One region of the Micromonospora sp. WMMC273 genome, then DNA from elsewhere that is predicted to be linked to it. Evidence: riboswitches for the same ligand, from Rfam matches in the RefSeq annotation. Region 1 holds a riboswitch; each other region holds the start of a gene.
What was found. A riboswitch is a leader RNA that binds a small molecule or an ion and turns the genes downstream of it on or off. The one in region 1 is predicted to bind cyclic di-AMP.

Region 1 (2,166 bases):
GCTGATCTGGCTGATGGTGCTGTTCGCCGCCGCGATCGTGGCGTTCGGCCGGTGGCGCGGGCTCGCCGCGCTCGGCGGCCTGGTGGCCAGCTTCGCCATCCTGCTCGGCTTCGTGCTGCCTGGTATCGGCGCCGGCCAGCCGCCGCTGCTCGTCGCGATCGTCGGCGCCGCGTTGATCATGTTCGTGGTGCTCTACCTGACCCACGGGATCACCGCACAGACGTCCGTCGCGGTGCTCGGCACGCTCGGCAGCCTGGTGGTCACCGGCGTGCTCGGCCTGCTCGCCACGTCCGCCACCCACCTGACCGGCTTCGGCAGCGAGGACGCCACCACGCTGTCCATGTTCCAGGGCGGCGTGGACCTGCACGGACTGCTTCTGGCCAGCATCATCATCGGCTCGCTGGGCGTGCTGGACGACGTCACGGTCACCCAGGCGGCCACCGTCACCGAACTGGCGCACGCCAACCCCGGACTGTCCCGGCGGCAGCTCTACCGGGCCGCGACCCGGGTCGGCCGGGCCCACATCGCGTCCACCGTCAACACCATCGTGCTGGCGTACGCGGGCGCCTCACTGCCGCTGCTGCTCCTCCTGGTCGCCGACTCCCGCCCGGTGAGCGAGATCCTCACCAGTGAGTTCCTCGCCCAGGAGATCGTCCGCAGCGCGGTGGCGACGCTCGGCCTGATCGCCGCCGTACCGCTGACGACCGGACTGGCCGCGATCGTGACCACCGCCGGGCGGCGCTCGCCCGGCGCGGAGCCGGCGCCCGCCGCGCCCCGGCCGCCGGCCGGACGGGACGACGCACTGGAGGCGCTCGGCGGCGGGAAGAGTACGGAGGCCGCATGGTGACACTCCGCAGCGTGACCATCGAATCTAAACGCGACGCTGGTCACGGTGTGCCACGGCGAAATCTCGCTATTGGTCGGCTTCCGGACGTAGATCCTCACGAGTGCTGTCAGGTAACCTCGCTGCCGGTCACCGCCGAAGGCGCGCACCGGCGCCAGCGGTGCCGCCGCCCAATCGCCCACGGGCGAACCGGGGAACCAGGTACATGGGGTGAATCCGCGACAGCGGTAGGGGCCACTTCCGTCCCGAACCCGTCAGCTAACCCGGTCGGCGGCCGACGGAAGGGAACACTGTGACGGCACCCCTGCGCCGCTGGCTGACACCCGTGGTGGCCGTGCTGGCCTCGCTAGCAGTGCTGGCCGGCCCGAACCCGGCGACCGCGGCCCCCGCCGCGGCGGCCCCCGGCACCCCCTCGGGCCACGAGGAGGACGGCGATCCGCCACTCATCACCGAGGCGATCGACTCCGCCAACCGGAACTTCCTCCAGGCCAAGGCGAAGCTCGCCAAGTCCCAGGACCGCCAGCGGCGGCTGGCGGCCGAGGTGAAGACGGCACAGGCCGAACTCGACGCGCTCAGCCCGCAGGTCAACCAGCTCGCCGCCCAGTCCTACCGGACCGGCCGGATGGGTGCGATGGCGATGCTGTTGGAGAGCAACTCCCCCGACTCGTTCGTCCGCCGGGTCAACGCCCTGGACGAGCTGAACCTCCTCAACGCGCAGCGCCTGGCCGCCATCAACGCGGTCAAGACCCGCGCCGAGCAGGCCAAGATCGCGCTCGACGCCGAGGTGCGTGAGCAGGAGAAGCAGAAGAACGCGATGGAGCGCGAGAAGGTGCAGGCCGAGCGCGCACTGAAGCTCGTCGGCGGTCTCGGCTTCACCGGCGGCCTGGTCTCCGCCACCTCACCGGTCGCCAAGATCGCTCCCGGCCGCACTTCCGACGGCGGGTGGAAGGCCGAGTCGTGCAGCGAGGACGACCCGACCACCTCGGGCTGCGTCACGCCGCGCACGCTGCACGCGTACAAGGAGGTCCGGCGCGCCGGCTTCAAGCGCTTCGTGGGCTGCTACCGGCCCGGCGGGCCGTGGGAGCACCCCAAGGGCAAGGCGTGCGACTGGTCGCTCCAGAACAGCGGCTTCGCGCCCTGGCACAACAACGACACCCGCCGGTACGGCAACGAGGTGGCCGCGTTCCTCATCCGCAACGCCGACCGGCTGGGCATCTACTACGTCATCTGGAACCGGCAGATCTGGTTCCCGGCCACCGGCTGGAGTTCGTACAGCGGGCCGTCGAACCACACCGACCACGTCCACATGTCGCTGCTCTGAT
Region 2 (2,166 bases), 3.0 Mb from region 1:
CGCCCTCGTCGACCAGCGCGTTGAGGGCGGGCAGCTCGTCGGGGCCCTTCGGCAGGTACGACAGGGACGGCAGCCAGCCGTCCGCGGCGCGGCCGACCAGGCGCAGCATGCGCGGCTTGTACGCGCCGACCCAGATGCCCACCGGGTGCGCGGGCGCCGGGCCACGCTTGGCGCCGACCACCCGGTAGTGCTCGCCGTCGACGCGGATCATGCCGCGACGGTCGGTGTCCCAGACCTCGCGGATCACCCGGATCGCCTCGTCGAGGGCCTCGACGGCGGCGCCGGGGGACAGGCGTCGCCCGCCGGCCGCCTCGATCGCGTCCCAGAACGCGCCCGCGCCGAGCCCGAGCTCGACCCGGCCGCCGGTGAGCAGGTCCAGGCTGGCGACGCTGCGGGCCAGCACCACCGGCTGGCGCAACGGCAGGTTGAGGACGTTTCCGGCCAGGCGGACACGTTCGGTCGCGGCGGCCACGTAGGACATCAGCGTCCAGGTGTCCAGGAAGCCCGGCTGGTAGGGGTGGTCCTGGAACGTGACCAGGTCCAGCCCGACCTGCTCGCAGAGCCGGGCCAGCGCCACCACCTGGTCGGGCTGCGCGGCGGCGGGGGTGATGAAGCCGCCGAAGGTCAGCTCGTGTCCGTGATCGGTCATCCGTCAAGCCCTCCCGTGATCTTGCCTGGCCCTGCCACCGTAGCGCCGCCGCCGGTCGCCCGGCCGGGTGAAGAGCGTCACAAGAAGTGGACGATCGTCGCAAATCGCTCCTAGCGTCGGTTTCGTTCGCAGACGCGGACACCGAGTGCCGGAAACGCCAAATCCCGCCGCCGGCCCCGGTAACCGAACCTCGTGCGGGAGCGGGGGAACCACACGTTCCACGGTGCATCGTCACCTCGGGGTGAAGCCGCCACCGGCGGCCGGGCTCCTCGGCCCGAACCCGACAGCTCACCTCGTCGGCGTGGAGGAATCCACATGGCAACTGAATACTCAGCCCGAAGCCGCCGTACCGCTCTCGGGGCGGTCCTGGCCGGCGCCGCCGTCGGCGCCGCGACCCTCTTCGGCCCGGCCGCTCCGGCCAGCGCGGGCGTCAACTGGGACGCGGTCGCGCGCTGCGAGTCCGGCGGCAACTGGAAGATCAACACCGGTAACGGCTACTACGGCGGGCTCCAGTTCTCCCGCGCCACCTGGAACGGCTACGGCGGCCAGAAGTACGCCGCGCGCGCCGACCTGGCCAGCCGGTCCGAGCAGATCGCCGTGGCGGAGAAGGTGCTGCGCGGCCAGGGCATCGGCGCGTGGCCGGTCTGCGGCAAGAAGGGCGGCTCGGCGAGCGCGGCGACCCGGTCCGAGCGGGCGACCACGAAGGCGGCACCGAAGAAGGCGGCGCCGAAGCGGGCCGCCGCGACGAAGGCCGCGCCGGAACGCGCCACGACGAAGGCGGTGCCGCGGCCGTCCTCCGCTGCCGGGACGTACGTGGTCCGGCGCGGGGACACGCTGTCGGAGATCGCCGTGGCGCAGCGCGTCGACGGCGGCTGGCGTGCCCTGCACGAGCGCAACCGGGCAGTGGTCGGCGACGACCCGGGCCTGATCTTCCCCGGTCAGCAGCTGCGCCTGCGCTGACCTCGTCCGAGCGCCCGGCCGGTTCGCCCCGGCCGGGCGCTCGGCCGTCCGCGACACGCCGCGTGGCCGGTGTCCGGCCTGCTCGCGGGGCCGGGACGCGACCCGGACCGGCCGGTGACCGCGATTCGTCGGAGCCGGTTGCTAGGGTCACGCATGCTCGGCTAAGACGTGAAGAAAGCGCGGATATGACCAACGACCCGTTCTCGGCGGCCGCGAGCATCGACGAGCTGCTGACCCGCACGCAGCAGGCGCTCACCGCGATGCGCTCCCGGGCCTCGGCGCATGCCGACGGCGAGCCGGGTGAGCTGCTGTTCGCCGAGGGCACCGCAGCCGGCGGCCGGGTTCGCGCGGTCGCCGTCCAGGGTGGCCGGCTCGAGTCCGTGACGATCGACCCGGAGCTGGCCGGCGAGCCCCTCGACGTCCTCTGCGGACACCTCATCACCGCCGCCAACGCCGCGCTGTCCGAGCTGGACGACCGGGTCAGCGCGTCGGCCCGGGCCGACGCCGACGCGCTCGCCGCCCGCCTCGGCAACATGGGCGACCAGGCCGAGCTGTTC
Region 3 (2,166 bases), 6.1 Mb from region 1:
CGGGCGAGTTCGTGCTCGCCTCCACGCTCGAGGTGATCTCGCTGGGCGACCAGCTCGCGGGCCGGCTGGAGGGCAAGTCGAGCCTGGGGCGGCTGGGGCTGCTGACCCACTCGACAGCCGGTTTCATCGACCCCGGCTTCTCCGGTCACGTCACGCTGGAGCTGTCGAACGTGGCGAACCTGCCGATCACGCTCTGGCCGGGCATGAAGATCGGCCAGCTCTGCATCTTCCGGCTCTCCTCGCCGGCCGAGCACCCGTACGGCTCGGCCGTCTACGGCTCGCGTTACCAGGGGCAGCGCGGTCCGACGCCGAGCCGGTCCTGGCAGAGCTGGCGCACCTGGCCGACGCGCTGACGGCACGGCCGGGGCCCCGCCGTCACCGGCGGAGCCCCGGGCCACGACCTCAGCCGGGACGGCCGTAGCTGTTGATGTCGCCGTCGTCGACCCGCTTCATGGTGATGGGCTTGCCGGACTGGGAGGCGTGCACCACCCAGCCGTCGCCCACGTACATCGCCACGTGGTGCAGGTCGCTGTAGTAGAAGACGAGGTCACCGGCGCGCAGCTCGGCGCGGCTGATCCGCTTCGTCACGCCGTGCTGCTGGCGCGCGCTGTGCGGCAGCGAGACCCCGCCCTTGGCCCAGGCCGCCAAGGTGAGGCCCGAGCAGTCGAAGTGGTCGGGCCCGGCCGCGCCCCAGACATAGATCTTGCCGATCTGGGCGCAGGCGAACTTGACCGCCGCCCCGGCCGGGCCGCCGGGGTAGCCGGCCGGGCACGGCGCCGGGCGCAGCGGGCCGCCGCCGCCCTTGCCGTACACCTTGAGCCGCAGCTTCTCCAGCTTGGCGATCTCGGCGTCGATCTGCTTCTTCTTCGCCGCGAGCTGGGCCTCGGTACGGGCCAGCCCGGCGATCATCTCGTCCAGCGGCTTCTTCTTCGCCGCCAGTTCGTCGCGCAGCGCGGCGACGGAGCGCACCTGCTCGTGCTGGCGGTGCGCGAAGCGGTCCAGCAGTTCCAGGCCGGTGACCAGGTCACCGGGTGAGCGGCTGCCCAGCAGCGCGTTCACTGTGGAGAGGTTGTCGCCCTTGTAGGCGTCGGCGGCGAGTCCGCCGACCTGACCGAGCGCGGCGTCCACCCGGGCCTGGAGGGGTGCGATCTGCCGGCCGAGCGCGTCGGCCTGCTTGCGCCGCGCGGCGAGCTGCTCGCGTACGGCGTTGACCTGTTCGATGACCGGTTCGAGCTTGTTCCAGTCGCGGTCGATCTGGGCCTCGATCTCGGCGACCGAGGGTTCGGCGTGTGCCGCAGTGGCGCCGCCGGTCAGAACGACTGCGGTGCCGACCAGCGCGGCGAGGGCGGTGGTGAAGCGGGACCAGCGGGAACGCGGCGCGACGCTGGACCGGTCGGTGGACCGGTTCGACGACGGCCGCGGGGCATGGAGTGCCACCGGGCGTCCGTACTCCTTCTTCCGTACCGCCTACCGGGTTAGCTGACGGATTCGGGCGGGAAGGGAGCCGCCCTACCGCATCGCTGCGGATTCACCCCAGGTACCTGGTTCCCCGGCTCGCCCGGAGGCGACTCGGCGGTGTCGGACCGTCACCGACCGGGTTGGACGGTGAGACGTGCGGCCGACGATTCACCAGAGTAAGGACCACCGTTATCGATCCGCAACTTCCAGCGACGTGACACTCCGTACGCGATGAAGGGCCGCACCCGGAGCGGAGGTGAAATTTTCTTTCAAGGCTGATTACTCGCTGGAAAGGTATTGACCCCCGCGGGTGTGCGGAGTGAGGGTGGAGACGCAGTGACACCCATCCCTGTCCAGGAGGTTCGATGCACCTCTCCGCCCCGCCGTCGGGCAGACGGATACTGCTCGCCGCCGCAGTGGCGACAGCCACCGCGCTGGCGACGACCGGCCCGGTGACCGCCGCGCCGGACACGTCCGCGCCCGCGAGCGACAGGCAACAACAATACGCCGCCGCGGCGGCCGAGTACGGCGTGCCGCAGAACGTGCTGCTCGGTGTCTCCTATCTGGAGTCCCGCTGGGACACCCACCCCGGGCAGCCGAGCACGAGCGGCGGCTACGGCCCGATGCACCTGACCGACGCCGCGCACATCCTCGCCATGCCGGGCAGCGCCCACGTCGACGAGGACGAGGACCCGCGCGGCGACGACT
Region 4 (2,166 bases), 1.5 Mb from region 1:
CGCGCACGCCGCGCACCCCCGCCGAGTACGCGGCCCGGGAGCGCTGGCTGCACCACGCCGCCATGACGGCGCACTGGCGGGGCGACCTGACCGCCCGTCAGCTCGCCAACGTGCTGGCCCGCCGCAACGGATGGGATCCCCGCCGGCACCCGGCCGAGCAGGAGATCCTGCTGGCCCGCACCGTCCGGGACGGGCGCCGGGCCGGATGGGAGAGCGCCGCCGCGCGGGAGCGGACGGCCTGGCGGGACGCGGAACTGGCCGCCGAGGCCGCCCGGACGCTCGCCGCCGAGGCGTACGCGGCCACCGCCGCGCTGCGGCCCGCCCCGGCGTACCGGAGCGCGACGGCGAGCGCCGTGCCGGTGGCCGCGACGGTCCGCAACGCCCGCTGGCGCCCGGCCCGGGTCGGCTGAGACGACCGTCTCGACCGAATCGTTACCCGGAATATGGTGAGCCCGGTCACCCGGGCCGCCGAAACGGGCGCCGGGCGCAGAACGGGTCATCGAGTCCCGCGATTGCCGGTCGGGTGCTCGCCGTCTGTCCGCTTTCCGCCGCCGGGCGCCGTCGAAACTGCTTGTCCCATTGAGCGAAGTCAGTAACCGGGTGTTCCGAAATCCGTTACCGCGGATCACGTTTACGCAGGTGGGAGCGCTTGGCATGGGACATACCCACCGGTAGTGTCGGCGCGTCCGATGCGGTAATCGATCGCCGACGGCGACGCCGCACCGACCCGCCTAATCGTGTTCCACGAACCGGGGACCCATGAGCACCATCGGGGTGAATCCGCGGGCCCACGGCCCGCGGTAGGGCGTACTTCCCGCCCGAATCCGTCAGCTAACCCGGTCGGCGGCCACGGAAGGAGCAACCCCTCTTGCCCACCCCTCGATCGTCCCCCCGCCTCCACGGCGAAGCGGTGCCCGCGCGCGCCTGACGCGCGACCGGCAACCGCCCCCTGGGCGCCCGGCATCACGGGCGTTCCCGATCCCCCGGCCATCCGGCCCCGCCAGCACGTGTGAGTTCCTCCGCGTGCCGGGCCGGCGTGCGCCGCTCACGCCCCGTGGAGGATTTCGTGAAGCACCACCTGAAGCGTCAGCTGCGACGGATCGTCACCGAACGCCCGTACCAGATCATCGCCGGATCGGCCGCCGCGCTCGTGCTGGCCGCCGGTGCCGGAACCGTCGCCACCGCCGGTGACGACGCCCCGGTCCAGGAGAACACCGCCGCGGTCGCCGACCTCGGCTCCGCCCGTCTCGGCGAGCAGCCCGCCAGCCGCGGCGAGGCCCGCATCGCCGTACCGCCCAGCGCCTCCGCCGCGCCCAGCGCGTCGCCGAGCGCCTCCCCGTCCGCGAAGGCCACGGCGGACCCGGACACCACGCCCAAGGCCAAGCCGAAGCCGCCGTCGAGCAAGTCGCTCGACTACGACTACCAGGCGCAGATCAACTACTTCTACTGCGGCCCGGCCGCCGTGCGCAACGCGCTCAGCGCCGCCGGCATCGAGCGCAGCCAGGACGCGCTCGCCGGTCCTCTCGGCACCACCGAGATGGGCACCAACTCCGCCGAGGACACCACCCGGGTGCTCAACCAGCAGGTCAAGGGCAACCCGTACCGGACCCGCATGATTCCCGGCTCGGCCACCCCGGCCCAGATGGACCGCCTCCAGGCCGACGTGGTCGAGGCGATCAGCAACGGCCGCGGGGTCGTCGCGAACGTCGCCGGTACGGCCACCGACACCAACGGCGGCTGGCACTCGTTCCCGGGCGGCCACTACGTCGCCGTGGTCGGCTACAAGGACGACGGCCGGACCGTGCGGATCGCCGACTCGGCCGACCCGTCGCTGCCGTCGTACTGGGTCACCACGATCGACCTGGCGCACTGGATCGCCAGCCGCGGCTACTCCGCCTGACCGTCCCGCACACCCGAAGGCCGGCACCCCACCCGGGGCGCCGGCCTTCCTCGTCCCGCCCCCGCCCTCACGCCGTCTTGGCGCGCCGGTCTTGGACTTGTGGCACCCAGTATGCCCGGCTCGCCCGCTATGGAAGGTGCCACAACTCCAAGATCGAGGGTGAGGGCGGCGTGTGGGCGGCCGGAGCCGCAGCGAGGGGGTCGGCGGGGTTCGGTCTCGCGTGTCCGGGGCGGGCGGTGGCAGACTGCGCCAATGAGCGATGCGAC

Region 2: another riboswitch for cyclic di-AMP. It lies ahead of O7611_RS14865 (LysM peptidoglycan-binding domain-containing protein); the one in region 1 lies ahead of O7611_RS00810 (coiled-coil domain-containing protein).
Region 3: another riboswitch for cyclic di-AMP. It lies ahead of O7611_RS28995 (C40 family peptidase); the one in region 1 lies ahead of O7611_RS00810 (coiled-coil domain-containing protein).
Region 4: another riboswitch for cyclic di-AMP. It lies ahead of O7611_RS07800 (C39 family peptidase); the one in region 1 lies ahead of O7611_RS00810 (coiled-coil domain-containing protein).

The regions. Positions count from the first base shown of each region.
Region 1 is NZ_JAPZBE010000001.1:153,481-155,646, reverse strand. It holds gene O7611_RS00815 (YibE/F family protein) at 1-847, shown strand, start outside; cyclic di-AMP (ydaO/yuaA leader) riboswitch at 1,002-1,132, shown strand; gene O7611_RS00810 (coiled-coil domain-containing protein) at 1,137-2,165, shown strand.
Region 2 is NZ_JAPZBE010000001.1:3,172,075-3,174,240, reverse strand. It holds gene O7611_RS14870 (LLM class flavin-dependent oxidoreductase) at 1-649, opposite strand, end outside; cyclic di-AMP (ydaO/yuaA leader) riboswitch at 821-966, shown strand; gene O7611_RS14865 (LysM peptidoglycan-binding domain-containing protein) at 965-1,609, shown strand; gene O7611_RS14860 (YbaB/EbfC family nucleoid-associated protein) at 1,795-2,166, shown strand, end outside.
Region 3 is NZ_JAPZBE010000001.1:6,232,902-6,235,067, reverse strand. It holds gene dcd (dCTP deaminase) at 1-353, shown strand, start outside; gene O7611_RS28995 (C40 family peptidase) at 403-1,437, opposite strand; cyclic di-AMP (ydaO/yuaA leader) riboswitch at 1,451-1,585, opposite strand; gene O7611_RS28990 (N-acetylmuramoyl-L-alanine amidase) at 1,824-2,166, shown strand, end outside.
Region 4 is NZ_JAPZBE010000001.1:1,622,480-1,624,645, forward strand. It holds gene O7611_RS07795 (hypothetical protein) at 1-410, shown strand, start outside; cyclic di-AMP (ydaO/yuaA leader) riboswitch at 719-861, shown strand; gene O7611_RS07800 (C39 family peptidase) at 1,067-1,900, shown strand; gene O7611_RS07805 (alpha/beta fold hydrolase) at 2,153-2,166, shown strand, end outside.